DNA from 3 places in the Kluyvera sp. CHPC 1.2972 genome. Region 2 is predicted to be linked to each of the others. Evidence: predicted binding sites of a transcription regulator. Region 2 holds the regulator's gene; each other region holds the start of a gene.
What was found. Region 2 encodes CRP, which controls carbon source genes, mostly activating them, when cyclic AMP is high. Its sites were predicted from a motif close to ATGTGANNNNNNTCACAT; they were not measured.
Positions count from the first base shown of each region.

Region 1 (7,511 bases), on a different contig from region 2:
CTGCACCGGCAGTACCATTGATCTGAAGGTCAATGCGCGCGGCGATTATCGTCCGGCATGGAAGGCGTTGAAGGTAACGCTGCCGGAAGGGGAAAAACGTCGGCTACTGATTAACGGAAAAGAAGGAAATGAATGGCAGTAATACCAGCGCCGGAGAGTCCCCGGCGTCGGCGTAAACGCCTCGGCCGGGCTACGTTTATTGTAGCCCGGCCGAGCATCGCGACGCCGGGATGGCGCCGACGAACAGATTACTCCACGCCTTTGCTGCGCAGGTAATCTTCGTAGTTGCCGCTGAAGTCCACCACGCGCTCTGGGGTAATTTCAATCACGCGGGTCGCCAGCGAGCTCACAAACTCACGGTCGTGGGAAACGAAGATCAGGGTGCCCTGATACATTTCCAGCGCCATGTTCAGTGATTCGATCGATTCCATATCCAGGTGGTTGGTTGGTTCATCCATCACCAGAATGTTTGGTTTCTGCATCATCAGCTTACCGAACAGCATACGACCCTTCTCACCACCGGACAGTACTTTCGCCGGCTTCTTGATATCGTCCTGGCTGAACAGCAGACGGCCGAGGAAGCCACGCACCACCTGCTCGTCGTCGCCTTCCTGTTTCCACTGGCTCATCCAGTCAAACACGGAGAGATCGTTATCGAAATCTTCGGCGTGATCCTGCGCGTAATAACCAATGCTGGCGTTCTCGGACCATTTTACGGTACCGCTATCCGGTGCCAGTTCACCAACCAGGGTTTTCAGCATGGTGGATTTACCGACGCCGTTGGCACCGATAATGGCGATCTTCTCGCCCACTTCCATCATCAGGTTGAAGTTTTTAAACAGCGGGCCGTTATCAAAACCTTTGGTCAGCGCTTCGACTTCCAGCGCGTTACGGAACAGTTTCTTCTCCTGTTCGAAACGGATGAACGGGTTCTGACGGCTGGAGGCTTTCACTTCGTCGAGCTTGATTTTGTCAATCTGACGGGCACGAGAGGTCGCCTGACGGGATTTAGAGGCGTTGGCGCTAAAGCGGCTAACGAACGACTGCAGGTCAGCAATCTGCGCTTTTTTCTTGGCGTTATCGGCCAGCAGACGTTCACGCGCCTGAGTCGCTGCGGTCATGTACTCGTCGTAGTTACCGGCGTACACGCGCAGTTCACCGTAGTCGAGGTCAGCCATGTGGGTGCAGACCATGTTCAGGAAGTGACGGTCGTGCGAAATGATGATCATGGTGCTGTCGCGTTCGTTCAGCGTCTGCTCCAGCCAGCGGATGGTGTCGATGTCCAGGTTGTTCGTCGGTTCATCGAGCAACAGAATGTCTGGATTAGAGAACAGCGCCTGCGCCAGCAGCACACGGAGTTTCCAACCCGGAGCCACTTCGCTCATCAGGCCGTAGTGCTGCTCCAGCGGAATGCCCACGCCCAGCAGCAGTTCGCCTGCGCGTGATTCCGCAGAGTAACCGTCCATTTCGCCGTAGAGCACTTCGAGGTCGGCCACTTTGTAGCCGTCTTCTTCGCTCATTTCCGCCAGACCATAGATGCGGTCGCGCTCTTGTTTCACTTCCCACAGCTCGCCGTGACCCATGATGACGGTGTCGAGTACGGAGTACTCTTCGAAGGCGAACTGATCCTGACGCAGCTTACCGATGCGTTCGTTCGGATCGAGGGAAACGTTGCCCAGCGTTGGCTCTAAGTCGCCGCCGAGGATTTTCATAAAGGTAGATTTGCCGCTCCCGTTTGCGCCAATCAGGCCGTAACGGTTGCCGCCGCCAAATTTCACGGAGATGTTTTCGAACAGCGGCTTACTGCCGAACTGCATGGTAACGTTGCTGGTAACTAACACGGGAGTATCCTGAAGAATGTGACAAACCGCCTATTCTGCCACAATTGGGAATAAAAAGCGCCCGCCTTCGCCAGTGACTAAACTGTAACTCAAGTGAAAAAAATGTGATTTCGTACACATCCGAATTCCCTGCGGGGAGGAATGCACATATAATGCGCTCCTACCAACAGTCTGAATTCTCAAACAACCGCTGTAATGGCACTGATACCTCGCACAACATGAACATGAAATTAACTACGCTTTTCGCTGCGGCGCTTGCTGTCGTAGGCTTCTGTAATTCGGCATCGGCGGTAACCTATCCGCTGCCAACCGATGGAAGCCGCATTGTCGGTCAGAATCAGGTCATCACCATTCCTGAAGACAATAAGCAACCGCTGGAATACTTCGCGGCCCAGTACCAGATGGGTCTGTCTAACATGCTGGAAGCTAACCCTGGCGTGGATACCTACCTGCCGAAAGGCGGTAGCGTGCTGAACATTCCTCAGCAGCTGATCCTGCCGGACACCGTGCATGAAGGTATCGTAATTAACAGCGCAGAAATGCGTCTGTACTACTATCCGAAAGGCACCAATACCGTCATCGTGCTGCCAATCGGTATCGGTCAGTTGGGCAAAGATACGCCTATCAACTGGACCACCAAGGTAGAACGTAAGAAAGCGGGCCCAACCTGGACCCCAACGGCGAAAATGCACGCTGAATATGCCGCAGCCGGTAACCCGCTGCCAGCCGTCGTTCCTGCTGGCCCGGATAACCCGATGGGTCTGTACGCGCTGTATATCGGCCGTCTGTACGCTATCCACGGCACCAACGCCAACTTCGGTATTGGACTGCGCGTAAGCCACGGCTGCGTTCGTCTGCGTAACGAAGACATCAAATTCCTGTTCCAGAACGTGCCGGTCGGTACTCGCGTACAGTTCATTGATGAGCCTGTGAAAGTGACCACCGAACCAGACGGCAGCCGCTTTATGGAAGTTCACAACCCGCTGTCTACCACCGAAGCGCAGTTTGAAGGCGGCGAAACCGTTCCGGTTGTGCTGACTAAAGCGGTGCAGAGCGTGACCAGCCAGGCTGACGTTGACCAAAGCATCGTTGACCAGGCGGTTAAAAACCGTTCCGGTATGCCAGTTCGTCTGAACTAATTGCCTGACGACATAAAAATGGCGGGTTAATCACCCGCCATTTTTTTATCCGTTATTTACTATAACTATACCGCCATGGTCGTAGCGATAGTGGCAGTGCGCGTACTCCAGCGGCGTGCCGTCATCCAGGTAGATAACCTGCTCCACCTCCAGCACCGGGTCGCCGGGCTCACAGCTTAGGTGCAGCTGATCGAGCGTATCGGGTTTAATGGCCCGCACCACCCGATACGATCCCATCATCTTCAGACCCAGGCTTTCCTGCACATAGCGAAACACCGAACTTTCGAGATGCGTTTTGCTTAACCCCGGCACCAGCGACACCGGCATCACGGTCATATCCAGCGACAGCGGCTCGCCGTTGAGCAAACGCAGACGGACAAAGTCATAGACCGGCGCATCGGCGTTAACCAGCAGTGAAGCCTGCTCTTTTTCCGTAGGAAAGCGCAGTTCAAAGCGAATGACCTGACTTTCCACGGTGCCAAGATGCTCCCAGGTTTCAGTGGCCCCGGAGTAGTCGGCGCCGGGAACGTCCCACTGGGAAAGCTGCAGGAAATTCTTACGCACAAACGTGCCCTGACCCTGACGGGTATACACCAGCCCTTCGACGATCAGCTGGCGCATGGCCTGCTGAATGGTCATCCGGCTGGTACCGAACTCCGCCGCCAGCGCAAACTGGTCGGGCAATGGTTCAGAGGCGGAATACTGCCGACTGATAATCCGTTTTTTAATTTCCCGCGCTATCGCGATGTATTTCGCCGCCATGAACCACTCCTGTTATTACATCTCTTCGCCGTTGCTATGAATCGCCTTTTTCAGCCATTCATAGCTTTTCTTCGGCACACGCTTGAGGTCTTTTAAATCGTGGTTTTCACGGTTGACGTAGACCACGCCGTAACGTTTACGCATATCGCCCTGCGAGCTCAGAATATCAATCAGTCCCCAGCCAAGATAGCCAATGACCTGCGCGCCATCTTCAAACATCGCCGCTTTCATGGCGTTGATATGGTCACGGTGATAGGCAATACGATAGTCATCTTCGATGATATGTTCGCCGTCCCAGGATTCGATCACCCCAATGCCGTTCTCAATCGGGAATACCGGCAGACGCCAGTCATTGTAATAGCGCGTAATAATACTGCGAAAACCGAGCGGGTCTATCTGCCAGTTCCACTCCGTGGCTTTCAGGTGCGGGTTTGGCGTGTCGCCAAACAGCATATAGTTGTTCACCGCCGTGCCTTCCGGAATAGCGTCGCTGTTGAGGGTACGGCTGGCGTAGTAGCTGAAGGCCATGTAATCGTTTTTCATGGTCGCCAGCACCGCCAGGTCTTCCTCGCGGTAGATGTCGTCAAAGCCGGACTGCTTAACGAAGTGTATTACTTCCGGGCTATAGCCCTCACCCGCAAAAGCGCGCAACAGGTTCTGGTTGAAGAACTCATCCAGTTGCTGGGCACAGAACACATCGCGCGGCTTACAGGTGGCCGGATAAACCTGAGCATGCGCCAGCATCCCGCCCATCAGCTTGCCCGGTTTGGTCTCGTGCAAGTAATTGGTGAGATGCGCGTGGGCCATCATCACGTGGTGCTGAATTTCATAAAGCTCGCGCAGGGTTTTGTCGCCGCGCATATAGCCGGAGATCAGGAACGTTTCCGGCATATGGTAGAGATTCTGCTCGTTAAAGGTCAGCCACCAGGTCACCTTGTCGCCGAAGCAGTCGATCACTTTTTTGCCGTAGCGGATAAACGCGTCCATCACGCGACGGTCGGTAAAGCCGTTGTATTTTTCCGCCATCGCCAGCGGCATATCGAAATGGTACAGGCAGATCATCGGCTCAATGCCGCGTTCAATCAGGGCATCGATAAAACGATCGTAGAAGGCAAGGCCCTCTTCGTTGAACTCGCCGTCGCCGGTTGGGCACACGCGACTCCAGGCAATCTGGAAGCGGTAGCAGTTCATGCCCAGGTCTTTCATTAAATCGAAATCTTCTTCATAGCGATGATAAGAATCCGTCGCCACTTTCCAATCAGAGGCGAACTCTTTCGGTTCGCGAATATCGTATACCGACATCCCCTTACCGCCTTCATTCCAGGCGCCTTCGGTCTGCATGCTGGAAACAGAGTTGCCCCAAAGGAAGTTGGCGGGCAGTGATGGTTTCATGGTTCGGCTCCTATATGACTAGTCATTTAAATTTCATGACTAGTCATATAACGCAAAGAAGAAAAAGCGCGCAACCCTGAAGATCGTTTTTTGTGAGTCGGAGAGGTTTTTTCCCGGCGGCGCTTCAAATGTAGCCCGGCCAAGCGAAGCGCCGCCGGGGAAAGATCAGCGGAGGATCAACAGCAACCCATACCCCACCGCCGCCGCCCATAGCAGCATCGGAATAGAGTACAGGTGGAAGCGCCACCAGATGCGTCGGTCCGCCGCCATACGCAGGGCAATCAGGTTCGCCAGCGAGCCGGGCAGCAACCCGAAGCCACCGACGTTTACCGCCCATGCCAGCAGCAGCGACGGCGGCACGTAGTTGAGCAGCAGGATGGTTGATGGGACGTTACTGATAACCTGTGACAGCCCAATCGCCGTAAGCCAGAGCGGCGCATCAGACAACCCGCTCACCCCGCTCAACACCTGATACAGCGCGGGAAGTTGGGTCAGCAGGTGTACGTCGATAAACATCGCCATAAACACCAGCAGCAGCGTCCAGTCCACACCGAACACGACGCGTCGCGCCAGGATCAAAAATCCGGCGGCCACGATCGCTAAACCCCATAGCTCCTGCTTTATTTCGAGTGCGGTCAGAAAGACAAGGTAGAACACCAGGCAGCTCCACACCAGGCGCGGCTGCCAGGTCGGTGTGATATCACTGCTCTGAAACTGCAGCTTTTTCGCCGGGAAGCAACACCAGCACAGCGCCAGCAGCGTAGCCATCATCGCCAGCGCCAATGGCAGCATTTGCAGGGTAAACGCCGGGAACGACAGGCCAGAACGCCCCCACAACAGGATGTTCTGCGGGTTACCAATAGGCGTTAGCAGCGACCCGGCGTTGACCGCCAGCGCTTCGAAAATAATCAGCCGATTAATCGGCAACGCACACCATTTTTTCAGCGTTAAGGTCAGCGGCACCACGATAAACAGCGCCACGTCGTTGGTGAGAAACGTTGAGAGCAGCGCCGCCGCCAGCACCATAAACAGCGCCAGCTGCCGCTCGGAGGCGAAGCGACGCGCCATTTTGCGCCCGAGGACATCAAAATAACCGCTCTGTTCTACCCCTTTGGTCAGCAGCATCAGGCCGCTCAGGGTAATGATGGTGTGCCAATCAATGGCCGCAGGCCAGCGTGATGGCGTGAAGGGCACGAAAAAGCTCAGCAGTATGCCGACGATAATCAGCAGATGCAGAAAACGGTCGCGGGCGAGCGACCGTATAAAAGGGAGGTTCATTCCACGTATTGCCCGTGTTTCTGGGTAAACTGGCGGAACATGTCCAGCGTCTCTTCGCTGACATGGTGTTCAATGCCTTCCGCGTCGCGGCGGGCGGTGTCGGCGCTGACGCCCAGCACCAGCAGGAAGTTCTCCACCACCTGATGACGCTCGCGGCTCTCCTGCGCCAGTTTTTCTCCTTCCGGCGTCAGGAATACACCACGCCATGGGATCTGTTCAATCAGCCCTACGCCAGCAAGACGTTTAAGCATTTTAGCCACCGTCGGCTGCGAGACGCCAAGACGGGCGGCCATATCCACCTGTCGCGCTTCCCCTACTTCGCGGATTAAATCAGAAATTAGCTCAACATAGTCATCAATCAGCTCCCGGCGATGCGCTTCACGCACCTGACGGAACCCTTCGACGTGCTCTTCAACGTTAACCAGCTGCGTCGCTTTTTTTGTTGTTGGCGTACCTGCGCGGCGGCTCATAACACTTCCTCATCTGCGTGACGCCTGAACGCGTCATATCAAGTGAGCCCATTGTAATGGATTGTGACCCAAGCACAAAAATTTAACGTTTTAGCCATAGCTATAAAATATAGCCTGTGCTATATCTGTATGTAATGCAAACGCTCATCACGGATTGACGGGCCAAATCGCAGGAGGAACCATGAACGAATTCAAGAGGTGTATCAGCGTGTTTAGTCATTCTCCTTTTAAAGTCCGGTTAATGTTGATCGGTATGCTGTGCGACCTGTTCAACAATAAACCGCAGCAGGACTCTCAGTCCCACTAAGCGGCGAGCGCATCGCCGCTTCATCTTTCCGTCACAATTCGGTGGCAAGCTACTCTATTTCGCCCAAAAACCCCGGTTATTTTCTGGTTTTGCAATCTCCCTCCCAAAACAATTCGTTATCAGTAGTTGACCCGATAATAAGCTCGCTTTATCTTTGCGCAGCCCTGAACTTTGCTTCCCCCTCGTTACGCATTGTCTGGCCAATAAAGACCCCTTGACGCCAGGGGATGCGCATGGCGTTTTTATAGTTGCTATCTATGAACCTAACCCTGAAAGAAACCCTCGCTGCACGTGGGCTTGCCCTGAGCCCGTGGACGGGATT
Region 1 covers NZ_JAPKIB010000016.1:25,161-32,671, forward strand. The annotation lists gene V6944_RS19315 (glycoside hydrolase family 31 protein) at 1-142, shown strand, start outside; gene V6944_RS19320 (ABC-F family ATPase) at 249-1,841, opposite strand; gene ldtB (L,D-transpeptidase) at 2,060-2,980, shown strand; gene V6944_RS19330 (GntR family transcriptional regulator) at 3,026-3,742, opposite strand; gene V6944_RS19335 (glycoside hydrolase family 1 protein) at 3,758-5,134, opposite strand; gene V6944_RS19340 (anion transporter) at 5,300-6,412, opposite strand; gene mntR (manganese-binding transcriptional regulator MntR) at 6,409-6,882, opposite strand; gene mntS (manganase accumulation protein MntS) at 7,064-7,189, shown strand; gene V6944_RS19355 (phosphoethanolamine transferase) at 7,447-7,511, shown strand, end outside.
Region 1: the regulator CRP is predicted to act here: its motif matches at 1,944-1,961, upstream of V6944_RS19320 (ABC-F family ATPase).

Region 2 (7,511 bases):
TGATTCAGCTAATCATTTTGATTGCTTAACACTGAAAAGATTGTGCACCCTGGCGAGAAAGTCATCAATTAAGCGTAGGAGAGAATCATTAGCCTGAGAGTAATAATTGAAGTAACAAATTGTGATTAGGATCAGATCCTGACGGGATAAAAACGACTACCGATGCCTCATTTTCATAAACACGATGGCAAAGTGACGGTATAGTAGGCGCAGATTCCAGGTAAACATCGCCGAGTTATGACTGAAACAACCCACCACGATCTCAGTATCGACATCTCCAGCAGCGCGGACTTCGTCCCCATGCGCGGTATCAGCAACCGTCATCTTCAGACCATGCTGCCACGCCTGCTTCGTCGCAAACTGCAATTCACCCCGCACTGGCAACGCCTTGAGCTGCCGGACGGCGACTTCGTCGATTTAGCGTGGAGTGAAGACCCGGCGGGTGCGCTGCATAAGCCTCGTCTGGTGGTGTTTCATGGTCTGGAGGGCAGTTTGCACAGCCCGTACGCGCATGGCCTGATTAACGCGGCGAAAGCGCAAGGCTGGCTGGGTGTGGTGATGCATTTTCGCGGCTGCAGCGGCGAGCCGAACCGTCTGAACCGTATTTATCACTCGGGTGAAACGGAAGACGGCACCTGGTTCCTGAACTGGCTGCAGCGTGAATATGGTAAAGCGCCAACGGCAGCGGTCGGGTACTCGCTTGGCGGCAATATGCTAGCCTGCCTGCTGGCCAAAGAGGGTGATGACGTGCCGATAGATGCGGCAGTGATTGTCTCCGCGCCGTTTATGCTGGAAGCCTGCAGCTACCATATGGATAAAGGCTTCTCGCGGGTCTATCAGCGCTATCTGCTGAATCTGCTGAAAGGCAACGCCGCTCGTAAGCTCAAAGCCTACCCCGGCTCGCTGCCGGTGGATCTGCGTCAGCTGAAAAGCATGCGCCGCATCCGCGAGTTCGACGATTCGATCACCTCGAAGATCCACGGCTTCGCCGACGCGATCGATTACTACCGTCAATGTAGTGCGATGCCGATCCTAAGCAAAATCACCAAGCCGACGCTGATCATCCACTCAAAAGACGATCCGTTTATGGACCATCACTCTATTCCTGCCCAGGAAGAGCTGCCGGATAACGTCGTCTACCAGCTTACTGAGTACGGCGGCCATGTCGGGTTTATCGGCGGCACCCTGCGTCACCCGGAAATGTGGCTGGAAAAACGCATCCCCAACTGGCTGATGCCGTGGCTAGGAGCAAAAGCATGATGATTCCCTGGCAGGATATCGACCCGGAGACGCTGGATAATCTGATTGAAAGCTTTGTCTTGCGCGAAGGCACTGATTATGGTGAATATGAACGTTCACTTGCGCAAAAGGTCGCCGACGTCAAACACCAGCTACAAACAGGCGAAGCGGTGCTGGTCTGGTCTGAGCTTCACGAGACCGTCAACATCATGCCCCGTAACCAATTTCGCGGTTAACTATACTCTAACGATAGGGAGCGTTTTACCCGCTTCCGTTGTCGTCTGTTCAGGGAGTTATTCGCATGTCTGCCAAACATCCGGTCATTGCCGTTACCGGCTCCAGCGGAGCAGGAACCACCACCACCAGCCTCGCGTTCCGTAAAATCTTTGCTCAGCTCAACCTGCGCGCGGCGGAAGTCGAAGGCGACAGCTTTCACCGCTATACCCGCCCTGAAATGGATATGGCTATCCGCAAGGCCCGTGACCTTGGCCGCCATATCAGCTACTTCGGGCCGGATGCCAACGACTTTGGCCTGCTGGAACAGACCTTTCGCGACTACGGCCTGAACGGGCAAGGGAAATCGCGCAAATACCTGCATACCTACGACGAAGCGGTGCCGTGGAACCAGGTGCCCGGCACGTTTACGCCGTGGCAGCCGCTGCCGGAACCGACCGATGTGCTGTTCTATGAAGGACTGCACGGTGGCGTCGTTACCCCGCAGCACGATGTGGCTCGCCATGTCGATCTGTTGGTCGGCGTGGTACCGATTGTTAACCTGGAGTGGATTCAGAAGATGATCCGCGACACCAGCGAGCGCGGTCACTCCCGCGAAGCGGTGATGGATTCGGTGGTACGGTCGATGGAAGACTACATCAACTTCATTACCCCGCAGTTCTCCCGCACCCATATCAACTTCCAGCGCGTGCCGACGGTCGACACTTCGAACCCGTTTGCGGCAAAAAGCATTCCGTCGCTGGACGAGAGTTTCGTGGTGATTCACTTCCGTAATCTCGACCACATCGACTACCCGTGGCTACTGGCCATGTTGCAGGGTTCATTTATCTCGCATATGAATACGCTGGTCGTTCCCGGCGGGAAGATGGGGCTGGCAATGGAATTAATCATGACGCCGCTGGTGCAGCGGCTGATGGAAGGCAGGAACTAGCATCAAGACCAGGTAGCCCGGACGAGGTGCGCAAGCACCGACGCCGGGAATGGCCCCGGCGTCACTGCGTTCGGCCGGGCTACGTCTGGCATGTAATCAGCCTTCGATCACTTCGTAAGAGTGGGTGATGTTCACCGCTTTTTCGAGCATCAGCGCAACCGAGCAGTATTTCTCAGCAGACAGATCCACCGCGCGTGATACCGCCGCATCCTTCAGATCTTTACCGGTGACGATAAAGTGCAGATTGATGTGCGTAAACAGACGCGGGGCTTCTTCACGACGCTCGGAGGTGAGCTTCACTTCGCAGTCGGTCACGTCATTGCGACCTTTTTGCAGGATGGAGACCACGTCAATCGCGCTGCAACCGCCGGCGGCCATCAGCACCACTTCCATCGGGCTTGGCGCTTTATCGCCAGAGTTACCGTCCATCAAAATTTGGTGGCCTGAAGCTGACTCACCGAGGAAGGTTAACCCCTCAACCCATTTCACACGCGCTTGCATAATATTTAACTCCCAGGTTGCAATTTTCTTCTCAGATTACGCGCACATAACAATTCTCGCAATGGAAGGCGATCGACGTCATGCTGAAGCGAGACACCAGGAGACACACGGCAAAAGCTATGCTAAAACAGTCAGGATGCTACGGTAATACATAAACGTACTGCATGTATGCAGAGGACATCACATTACAGGCTGCGACCCTATTCGACAGCCGACTTCCCAGGTAACGGGAAGGATACTATTGCAACCAGTGGCTGCAATGTTTTTGCCGCTGGGAAGAGCTTATAACAGAGGATAACCGCGCATGGTGCTTGGCAAACCGCAAACAGACCCTACTCTCGAATGGTTCTTGTCTCATTGCCATATTCATAAGTACCCATCGAAGAGCACGCTGATTCACCAGGGTGAAAAAGCAGAGACGCTGTATTACATCGTAAAAGGCTCCGTGGCTGTACTCATCAAGGACGAAGAAGGCAAAGAGATGATCCTCTCTTACCTCAACCAGGGCGATTTTATCGGCGAGCTGGGTCTGTTCGAAGAAGGCCAGGAACGCAGCGCATGGGTACGAGCAAAAACCGCTTGTGAAGTTGCTGAAATCTCTTATAAAAAATTCCGTCAGCTGATCCAGGTTAACCCGGACATTCTGATGCGTCTCTCTTCTCAGATGGCGCGTCGTCTGCAGGTCACTTCCGAAAAAGTCGGTAACCTGGCCTTCCTGGACGTTACCGGTCGTATCGCACAGACCCTGCTGAACCTGGCGAAACAGCCTGATGCTATGACCCACCCAGACGGTATGCAGATTAAAATCACCCGTCAGGAAATCGGTCAGATCGTTGGCTGCTCCCGTGAAACCGTGGGCCGTATTCTGAAAATGCTGGAAGATCAGAACCTGATCTCCGCGCACGGCAAAACCATTGTCGTTTACGGTACCCGCTAATCCGGCCCAAAATGGCGTATTGTGAAAGCAATACGCCATTTTTGTTTTCCCCCTATGTGGCGCAGGCTGATTTACCACCCGGAAGTCAACTATGCACTGCGGCAAACGCTGGTGTTATGCCTGCCGGTTGCCATTGGGCTGCTTCTCGGCCACCTCCAGCAAGGTCTGCTGTTCTCCTTAGTGCCCGCCTGCTGCAATATCGCTGGCCTCGACACGCCGCATAAACGCTTTTTTAAGCGCCTGATTATTGGCGGCTGCCTGTTTGCTGGCTGTAGCCTTGCCGTACAGCTGCTGCTGGAACACGACATTCCCCTACCGTTGATCCTCACCGGGCTGGCGCTGCTGCTGGGCGTCACGGCGGAAATCAGCGCGCTGCACGGGCGGCTGCTGCCCGCCTCGCTGATTGCTTCCATCTTTACCCTAAGCCTGGCGGGAAACATGCCTATATGGGAGCCATTGCTGCTCTACGCGCTGGGCACGCTGTGGTACGGGCTGTTTAACTGGTGGTGGTTCTGGATGTGGCGCGAACAGCCGCTGCGGGAATCGCTGAGCCTGCTCTACCGCCAGCTTGCCGAATACTGCGAGGCCAAATATAGCCTGCTGACCCAGCACACCGATCCGAGCACCGCGCTGCCGCCGCTACTCACTCGCCAGCAGAAAGTGGTGGATCTGATTTCCCAATGCTACCAGCAGTTGCACATGCTTGCGGCTAACCAGCATAACGATTACAAGCGCCTGCTGCGTGCTTTCCAGGTGGGGCTCGATTTACAGGAGCATATCTCCGTCAGCCTGCACCAACCGGAAGAGGTACAAAAGCTGGTTGAACGCAGCCACGCCGAAGCGGTGATCCGCTGGAACGCCCAAACCGTCGCGGCACGCCTGAGGGTACTGGCGGACGACATTCTCTATCATCGCTACCCGACCCGCTTCAATATGGATAAGCAGATCGGCGCGCTGGAAAAAATTGCCGACCAGCATCCGGATAACCCGGTCGGCCAGTTCTGCGCCTGGCATTTCAGCCGCATTGCCCGTGTGCTGCGCTCTCAGCGTCCGCTCTATCCGCGTGACCTGATGGCCGATAAACAGCGCCGCCTGCCGCTGTTCGCCGCGCTTAAAAACTACCTGTCGCTGAAATCCCCGGCTCTGCGCAATGCCGCCCGGCTCAGCGTGATGCTCAGCATCGCCAGCCTGATGGGCGCCGCACTGCACCTACCGAAGCCTTACTGGATCCTGATGACGGTGCTGCTGGTCACGCAGAACGGCTACGGCGCGACCCGTGTGCGTATTTTCCACCGCGCAGCGGGCACGCTGGCGGGGCTGGTGATTGCCGCCGTTGTCCTGCACTTCCACGCGCCGGAAGGGCTGGCGCTGACAGGCATGCTTATCGTCACGCTGGGGAGCTACCTGATTATCCGCCGCCACTATGGCTGGGCCACCGTCGGTTTTACGATTACCGCCGTGTATACCCTGCAGATTCTGACGCTGAACGGCGAGCAGTTTATCGTCGCCCGCTTTATCGACACCATCATCGGCTGCCTGATCGCCTTTGGCGGCATGATCTGGCTGTGGCCACAGTGGCAAAGCGGCCAGCTACGGCAAAACGCTCAGGCGGCGCTGGAGGCAGACCAGGAGGCCATTCGTCTCATCTTAAGCCCCGACCCGCAGGCGCCAAAGCTTGCCTATCAGCGTATGCGCGTCAACCAGGCCCACAACACCCTCTTCAACACGCTGAATCAGGCGATGCAGGAGCCGGGCTTCAACTCGCGTTATCTGGAAGATATGAAGCTGTGGGTCACCCATAGTCAGTTTATCGTCGAGCACATTAATGCCATGACCACGCTAGCGCGCGAGCACAATATGCTGACGCCGGATCTGGCGCAGCAGTATCTGGAATCCTGTGAGGTTGCCCTTCAGCGCTGTCAGCAGCGTCTGGAGTACGATGAGGCAGGAAGTAGCGGTGAGGTGAATATCATGGAGTCGCCGGACGCGCTGTCCCACGGGCCGCTAAGCACCATGGAACAGCATCTTCAGCGTATTCTGGGGCATCTGAGCACCATGCACACCATCTCATCGGTGGCCTGGCGACAGCGCCCCCGTCAGGGAGGCTGGTTAAAACGACGGGCTAGCTAACGATTTTAGCGACCGCCTGAGCGAAGCGCTGCATCCCTTCGTCGATATCCACCTCTTCCACCACCAGCGATGGCGCAAAGCGCATCACATCCGGCCCTGCGTTCAGTACCATCACGCCAACGTCCGCCGCCGCGTAGAGGAAATCACGCGCCCGGCCTTTGTATTTCTCGTTCAGCGCTGCACCAATTAGCAGGCCCATACCGCGCACGTCGCTAAAGACATCGTACTTCGCGTTGATATGTTGAAGGTGCTGCACAAAGCGCTCGCGCTTGGCGTTCACGCCGTTCAGCACTTCCGGGGTGTTGATAATATCGAATGCCGCGCCCGCTACCGCGCAGGCCAGCGGGTTACCGCCGTAGGTAGAGCCATGTGAGCCGACGTGGAATGCGCTGGCAATGTCATTGGTGGTCAGCATCGCGCTCACCGGGAAGCCGCCGCCCAGCGCTTTGGCGCTGGTAAGGATATCTGGCGTTACGCCATAGTGCATATAGGCAAACAGTGAGCCGGTACGCCCCATACCGCTTTGTACTTCATCAAATACCAGCAGCGCCTGATGCTTATCGCACAGGGCGCGCAGGCCCTGTAAGAACTCAGGGGTCGCCGCCAGCACGCCGCCTTCGCCCTGAATCGGCTCAACCACGATGGCGCAGGTATGGTCATCAATCACCGCTTCCACCGCATGCAGGTCGTTAAACGGCACGTGGACGATATCGGCAGGTTTCGGGCCAAAGCCGTCGGAATACTTCGGCTGCCCGCCAACGGAGACGGTAAACAGCGAACGGCCGTGGAAGGCATTATGGAAAGCGATGATTTTCGTTTTGTACGGGCTATGACGGGTGGATGCGTAGTAGCGCGCCAGCTTAAAGGCGGTTTCGTTCGCTTCCGTCCCGGAGTTCATAAACACCACGCGCTCGGCGAAGGTCGCGTCTACCAGCTTCTGGCCCAGACGCAGCGCGGGTTCGTTGGTGAAAACGTTACTGGTGTGCCACAGCGTCTCGCCCTGGGTTTTCAGCGCCTCAACCAGCGCCGGATGACAGTGGCCCAGCGCGGTCACCGCGATACCGCCCGCGAAATCAACGTACTCTTTGCCTTGCTGATCCCACACGCGGCTCCCTTTACCTTTCACCGGAATAAATTCAGCCGGTGCATAGATTGGCAAAATGACCTGATCGAAGGTCGCGCGGGTAATAGCAGGTTGTTTGGTTTCCATGTCATGCCCTTCTGCAAACGATGAAGCAATGATTGTGAGAATTTATCCACAAAATATGCATAAAAAATCACGTCATGGCAACTACTATCGCGTGAGGAAGTTTGCCAGTAGCGCGTGGCCCTGCTCGCTGAGAATGCTTTCCGGGTGGAACTGCACCCCTTCCAGATCCCATTCACGATGGCGGATACCCATAATCTCCCCCGTTTCACTGCGGGCCGTCACCTCAAAGCAGTCGGGCAGCGTCGCCGGATCGATCAGCAACGAGTGGTAGCGCGTTACGGTGAGCGGATTATTCAGGCCGCGAAACACGCCCTGCTGCTGGTGGGTAA
Region 2 covers NZ_JAPKIB010000002.1:456,252-463,762, reverse strand. The annotation lists gene V6944_RS05625 (hydrolase) at 238-1,260, shown strand; gene V6944_RS05620 (YheU family protein) at 1,257-1,475, shown strand; gene V6944_RS05615 (phosphoribulokinase) at 1,541-2,404, shown strand; gene V6944_RS05610 (OsmC family protein) at 2,501-2,905, opposite strand; gene crp (cAMP-activated global transcriptional regulator CRP) at 3,210-3,842, shown strand; gene V6944_RS05600 (YccS/YhfK family putative transporter) at 3,897-5,972, shown strand; gene argD (bifunctional acetylornithine/succinyldiaminopimelate transaminase) at 5,965-7,182, opposite strand; gene pabA (aminodeoxychorismate synthase component 2) at 7,267-7,511, opposite strand, start outside.

Region 3 (7,511 bases), on a different contig from region 2:
CACGGTGTCGCTGATGCGTTTTTTCGCCGCCAGATTGTCGGTGATGCGCCCAAAGTTGGCGACATTCAGGGTTTTGATGCCGTCGGCCTGTTCAACGAGGCGACGCGCATCGGCGGCATTGTTGACGATCACCATAATTTTCATCGCCTCGGAGCGCGGGTCGTTGAGAATATCGCCCGCGTCTTTGACTGCCATGATTGCGCACTTCGCGGTATCAGGAGCCGCCATGCGCAGCGACATCTTCTGCACTTCGTTATTCACGATCTGATCGTTGGCGACCAGAATGCGGTTAACACCGAGATGTTTGGTCCAGACCACGGCAACCTGGCCGTGAATCAGGCGATCGTCAATTCGTACTAAAGAAATCATGTGTAGCTCCAGTTAGCAAAAGTAGGGGGTCCAGACGCGGGAAAGGCGAACCAGGGCTTCGAAATAGAAATAATCGCCCCAGAGGTTAGGTTCGTTAATGCCCATGTTGCGGCCAAAGTTATAAACACCTTCACGCAGCAGGCCGTCCTGCGTGTGGGCAAAATAGCGCTCGTGCAAATTGCGCATCATCAGTTCGATGGCATTGCCGTAAGCGGGGCGCAGCGGGTCGGTTAACGGCAGCAGAGTAAGCAGCTCCGCCAGACCGCAGGCAGCAACGGCGGCAGCGGAGGTATCTCGCAGCGCGTTATCCTGCGGCGTGAAAATCAGATCCCAATAGCAGACAAAATCTTCCGGCAGACGGTTGAGAAAATAGTGCGCCAGCTTACGCGCCAGCTCCGGCTGAGCGGCGTCACCGGTATGGTGGAAGCCCAGCGCGAAACCGTAAATCCCCCACGCCTGACCGCGCGCCCAGCACGAGCTGTCGCTAAAGCCCTGATGGGTATCGCCGCGCAGCGGTTGGCCGTTGTGCACATCCATATAGAAAGTGTGGAAGCTGGAAGCATCTTCGCGCACCAGATAACGCGCGGCCTGCGCCAGGTGACGCGTCGCGGCTTCCCGCCACGCGGCGTTGCCGGTCTCATTGGCGGCCCAGAACAGCAGCGGCACGTTGAGGTTGCAGTCGATGATCATGCGTCCCTGGCGAGCCGGGTCGTTGAGATCGCCCCAGGCCTGGATCACGCCCGCCGTTTCGTTAAAGCGGCGATACAGCAGCTCAGCGGCGCGCAGCGCCAGACCGCGGGCGCGAAGGTTGCCGGTGAGCTTCCAGGCGTTGACGCAGGAGAGCAGATAGAGAAAGCCCAGGTCGTGGGTATCGACTTTAATCTGCTTATCAAGACGCTCTTCAAAACTGTCGAGCAGCCCTTCCGCTACCGTGCGGTATTTGTCGTCGCCGGTCACTTCCCAGGCCAGCCACAGCATCCCGGTCCAGAATCCTTCGGTCCAATCGACCTTTTCTACCGCCGGGTAGCAGCCATCCGTCGCGCTGGCCGCCGGAAAGGTAGCGGTAAAGCGCGGCAGCATGGCATCAACCTTGGCGAGTACCTCGCGGAGCGCTTCGTTCAGCCAGCGTGAGTCTAAGCCCGGCTGCGTCGTAAGGTAGCGGCGATCGAGGGTTTCCAGCGCAACGTTCATGGCTGTGTCTCCGTGGCAAAAAAGTCGTCGATATCATCATCAGCGGCAGGCTGGGCGGCCTGACGAGCGGCGAGAATTTCCGGTTGCACGTTCATGTACTGCATCGCGCCGCTGGCGGCGGCGATGGCGTCCTGAAGGCGTGATGGGGTATCCGTATGATCGGAGAGGCAAAACTCCATCAGCATAATCAGATTGGCGCCGCTAATAACCTGAACATGTGGGTATTTCACCAGCATCTGCACGGCGGTGTTGTTGACGCTGCCCCCGGGCATATCGGTAAACAGCACCAGCTCTTTTTGCTGGTTGAGCGTCTGTTGGGCGAGGGCCTCAAAGCGCACCGCCAGTTCGGCCGTGGAACCAATCTCGCCGCAGTAGGCGCAGATGGGCGTGACGCCATGATCGTCTCCAACCAGCAGGTTCAGCGCTGACACAATCCCTTCCGCATAGCGCCCGTGGGTTGCGATGTACATCTCTCGCATGTCGAATTCCTTCATTTTTTTCGGTATCTGTTGAGGATATTGCAACCGCCGTGCCATATTTTTATCTATATGATTTAATAGGGAAAATAATTAGTGTCCAGCGGTGTTGGTGGTGTTGATAGCGGCAATAATGGCAGTGTCGAAGCGTCTGCCAGCCTGCGCTGGCAGAACGTTTAGTTGAGCGGGTCGGGCGCAATCCACGGTTCCATGATTTCATAAATCATCAGGACTTCGGTGAGCGGCAGGGTGATGTTGTACTTACGGTTGAGCGCCTGGAAGAAGGTGTCGTGCACGGCGACAAAGGCCTGCTGCTCAAGCGTCAGCCCTGTCTCTTCACGATGGCGAACGCCATTATTGACCATGACACGTTCAATCATCAGCGCGATGTGCATAAACAGGTTAATGCGCAGGTAGCTCTCAAAATGAATTTTGTAGAACGCCTCATACTGTTTAATCACGGCTTCGACTTCATCGATAATCACTACCGGGTTGAGGAAGTTCAGGCGGCTGGCAACGCCCTCGACGGTAAAGAGCTTCACCACCTCTTCGACCATGGGTTCTAACCCACCTTCCATCAGCAAGCCGTTAAAGTAGTCTCGTTTAAGTACCTGGGCTTTTTCTTTGATCAATTGTTCGACGCTGATGAGCGGGATGTAACCCGCTTCCAGATCGGTGGTCGTGATGATGAGTCGCGTGCCGTTGAGCGCCGGGTCAGCACGGGCGATTTTCCACTTCAGGTCGTCATATTCCATGGTGAGGATGTCGATCTCTTCCTGCGGCAGGTAGCGCTGGACGATATCTTTCAGCTTGCGGGAAATACCTTCACCGGAGATGCAGGAAATGATGATCTTATTACCTGGCAGCATCCCCGCGTAGTAGCGCGTTTCCACCTCATAAGCGCCCTTAGCGCCTTCGATGATCGCCTCCATCGGCAGCTTATCCTGGATTTTTCCCGCAATATCCAGCGCCATGGCGGTACTGACGTTATTAATGACCAGCAGTTCGCCGTGCAGATGCAGCTTAATCTCTTCGTAGATCTCCTTGAGCGACCCCATGTCGACCAGGATGATTAGCCCAGCCCCCTGCTTAAGACGCGATAGATGCGCAATCAGCAAATCGATAATTTCGCGGGTGGAGGTAGCGTTCGGCATATCGAAGGCTTTGAAATAGTAGCCGCCGGTAAGTTGGTTAGCGATGCCGGCGATACTGGAGGCGGTCGAACGCCCGTGGGAGACGATAATGCCCTGAATCGGCGAATCTTCACCTGCCAGCGAATGGAAGGCGCAGCTCAGCAGGGGGAGCAGCAGCGGTAGAGGTGCGTGGTTCACATGCCTTTCCAGCAGAGCCATACACTCTTCAGCCAGCAGGCGCGCCTTCCCGGACACATAGTCAGCGATGGTCTGGAGCTCATCAATTTGCTCGACGTGCTGAGGGGCATGCAATGCATAGGTCAGGCACAGCCAGACTGCTTTGCGGATCTCCTGCCCGCAGGCCACGCCGGTCAGGTTCTCCAGCTCATTAACGGCGTGCATGGTGTTTTGCCAAATGTAGCCGCTGTAGAGTGCTTCCTGGGAGACGATGCCGTTTACCGTCGTGATCAGATGTTCAATTTTGCGATTGAGCAGCATCACGTTGCCGCTGTGGCAAAACTCGCGAAAAATGACCTCGTCATGCATGGCTTTAGGCAGCAGGGCGTGGGCATTCAGGCTGTCTCCCGGCTTGCTGGCCGAAATCACCAGCGTCTGCCCGCCAGGATGTGCGCCGTGGAGCGTGATGGCATCGGCGTCGCGGTTATCGCTCCAGGCGCTGGCGCACATGACTTTGATCTGGTTTTTCAGCTCGCCAATATTCCCCCGTACGGGGGAGGTGACGAGCTGATGCATGAGCTGGGTATCCAGGTGGATATCTCGCCGCAGGCTCATCGCTTCCTGATGCAGGAACAGATTCACCTGCGCCACCCGCTCGGTCAGCGGACGGGAGATAAAATTGGGCAGCGTCACGCGTACCGGAATACGACGGCGGAAGGTATTGAGCAGTACCGTTTCGATATTTTCGGTGGTGGCGAAGATAAATCGCAGCGAGGCAGGGTGGCGCGTGCGGTTATCGCCCAGGCGGTAGAAATAGCCTTTATCCATAAACAGGAACAACTTTTCCTGATTCTCTGCGGACAGTCGGTGCACCTCATCCAGGAAAAGAAAACCGCCGTTCGCATCATCAAACGCACCACGCTTGTCGCGGTCGGCTCCGGTGAAGGCTCCGCGGGTATAGCCGAACAGGGTGGCGGACAGCAGTTCGGGGTTGTTGGCGTAGTCGGCGCAGTTAAGTTCGACGAAAGGTTTATCGGCCGCAATAACGCCGCGATCCAATGCGTATTGGTAGATGAGCGATGCAAGGTGGCTTTTCCCCACGCCTCTTTCGCCAGAGATCAGTATCGGTAGACCTTCTCCGGGATAGTCTACCGCCGAGCGGCACAATGCGACGGCTTCAGCCAGGCTACCTTCGGCACCGGTCAAATTCATAAAGGCATCGTCCAGTTTCGACACTAATCTGGACGGTAGTACACGTTGCTCCCCGTTATGTTGCACATGAAAGCGAACCGGGCGAGTGTTTTCCTTACTCAAACGACCATCGTCGCATAGCCTGTTCAGATAATGGCTAATGACGCTACGGTTAACCTGCATGAAGTCGGCACAGTCCTGGGCCGTGAATCCTGAAGGGCTTTCCGCATAGTGCGTGAGTATTTTGTGGAATAATTTTTCTTTTGCTGACAGCGCCATTTTTCAATGTCCTGCATAGAGTAGAAAATAGCGTCGAAAATAATTGGACACTAGACACTAATGTTTTTATTAGACACTCGATACTTTCCTCGCTTATATAGCAAAGTGAAACCCTGTTTTAACTGGAATGTGATCGCGATCGACCGATGATTTACTGCTGAAATCTGTGGGTGGGCGCGAACGCTTCAGTTGCGGCTGCCGTTCCGGGCAACCGGTCAGTTCCTGACCTTGCTCTCCCTCTTGAGGCAAAAATATGTGTTGATGGTCACGGTTTTGCGTTCTCATCAAAAAGCCATTTGCCCGGAAAACCATTGGTTTAATTGCGGATATTAAGAAAGAAAATAACCTAATGATAAATAAAGTTTTTAATTAATAAATGTGGTGATAATCTCAATTTATAAATGAGATATTAATCACAAAAAACAGGTTGTTTTAATAGGTGTCAATATTAGGGCTGACCTAAATTATCGCAATTATGTGATCTTCGTTGCAAATAGAGGTCTTGAAGTCAGGGAAAAATGCTTTCACGGAAACAGGTGAGGGCAGAAGATGAAAATCGGTATTGTCATTAGCGGTGGAGATGTCTCTGGAATAAATAATTTTATTTTTCAGGTCGCGAGACTTGCCTGTGCACAGATCACGCTATTTAACGGTGGCATACCGGGTTTATTAGATAAAAATCACCGAGAAGTCTCCTGGTCAGATTTAGTGGACTTTTCTATTTCCTCTATTCCACTTATTACGTCTGGACGTACAGCACGAAATTTACAGCGCAGTGAGTATGAAACCATTGCGAAGAAAATAAAGTCGTTACGGATTGATGTGCTGATTATGGCTGGCGGTGATGGCAGTCTGCAATTCCTGAATACGCTCAGCGAATTTGATATTAACTGCTTCGGCGTCGGTATGACGATCGACAATGATGTTTATGGCAGCGACTACACCATTGGCTTTTCTACCGCCTGCGAGCAAATTATCAAAGAGGTATCGCGCTTAAGAAATACCGGTAGAGCACTTCCAGGGCGCGTTTTTATGGCGGAGATTCTGGGCGGTTACTGCGGCGAGTTAACGCTGCAATCGGCGATAAAATCGAACGCCGATATTGCGCTGATTCCAGAAGCGCAGATCCCTCTGGACGCTCTGGCAGAGCGTGTTAAGCAAAAACTGGTAAGCCAGAATAGCGTCGTTATTCTGTGCTCTGAAGGCTACACCCGCGAGTACTCTCCTGGCTTTCAGGGCGCCATAGATACCATGATAAAACAACTCGAACCGCGTATTGGCGTGCGTATCCGCAAAACTATCATTGGTTACGGTTTACGCAGTGGCGACCCGACCTGTGAGGAGATTTATCAGGGTACAATTATGGCGAATGAAGTGGTTCGCTGTATTCAATCTGGTATGAGAAATAAAGCCGTTATTATTAATTCAAGCAATAAACCTATTCCGATTGATTTAGTCAGTATGAAAAAACGTCTGGTTGATACCGACGGACATTATTATAAACTTGCCAAACAACTCAATATAATTTGAGGAGACCCTACATGCTGAAAATTCTCTGCGTATGTGGCTGCGGCCTCGGCTCAAGCTTTGCTATTGAAATGACTGCAAAGGCCGTTTTAAAAAAACTGGAAATTCCGGCGCATATTGAACACACCACGGTATCGGAGGCCGGGGCATTTAAATCTGACATGATTCTGACGCAAAAAACCTTTGCCGATATTCTGACAGCCGATGCCAGCGAAGAAGAGATAAAACGCGTGGTGATTTTAAATAAGCTGACGGACAAAGATGAGATCGAACAAAAGATTGTCGCGTTTTTAAATGAACGTAATTTACAGGTAGCCGACTATGAATAGTGTCGTTGAGTTTATCGTCAAAGATTTGCTCGGCCAGGCTTCAATACTCATCGCCTTTATTGCGATGCTGGGGCTTATCCTACAGAAAAAATCACCGGGCAAAACGGCTGAGGGCACGTTTAAAACCCTGCTCGGTTTTTTAATCATGATGGCCGGTATCAACATCATTGTGGCCACGCTGACGTTCCTGAATGACATCTTCACTCAGGGTTTTGGCATGAAAGGCTACATTACCGATGTCGCGGCGATTGCCGGTTTAGCCAACCGTGAGTTGGGTTCCGAGGTGGCGCTGACCCTGCTGGTGATTTTTGCCGTCAACATCATCATCGCTCGCCTGACGCCGCTGAAATATATCTTCCTGACCGGCCAGGCGCTGCTGTGGATGGCGACTATTGGCGCCGTTATCGGCTATAAAGCCGGGCTGACGGGGCTGCCGCTGATTTTGACCGGCGGGATCTTCGGCGGCGTAATGGCGGTACTGATGCCTGCGCTGGCGCAACCGGTGGTTCGGCGGATCACCGGCTCAGATGACGTTGCGCTGGGGCACTTCTGCACCATTGGTTACCTGGTGCAGGCGGCGGTCGCTAAAGTGGTCGGCAAAGGCTCTCGCTCCACGGAAGATCTTGAATTACCGGATAACTTCAAGTTTCTGCAGGACACCTATCTCGCTATGGCAGTGGTCATGGTGCCGATGTACCTCATCCCGGCAGTGGCGGCAGGCCCGGCGTATATCGGCCAGTTCTCTAACGGCATTAACTACCTGATGTACGCCTTTATGCAGTCCATCCAGTTTGTGGCCGGGGTCTTCGTTCTCTATAGCGGCGTGCGCCTGCTGCTCA
Region 3 covers NZ_JAPKIB010000013.1:77,005-84,515, reverse strand. The annotation lists gene V6944_RS18030 (PTS system mannose/fructose/N-acetylgalactosamine-transporter subunit IIB) at 1-369, opposite strand, end outside; gene V6944_RS18025 (glycoside hydrolase family 88 protein) at 382-1,560, opposite strand; gene V6944_RS18020 (PTS sugar transporter subunit IIA) at 1,557-2,039, opposite strand; gene V6944_RS18015 (sigma 54-interacting transcriptional regulator) at 2,213-4,816, opposite strand; gene V6944_RS18010 (6-phosphofructokinase) at 5,366-6,346, shown strand; gene V6944_RS18005 (PTS sugar transporter subunit IIB) at 6,358-6,672, shown strand; gene V6944_RS18000 (PTS sugar transporter subunit IIC) at 6,665-7,511, shown strand, end outside.
Region 3: the regulator CRP is predicted to act here: its motif matches at 5,218-5,235, upstream of V6944_RS18010 (6-phosphofructokinase).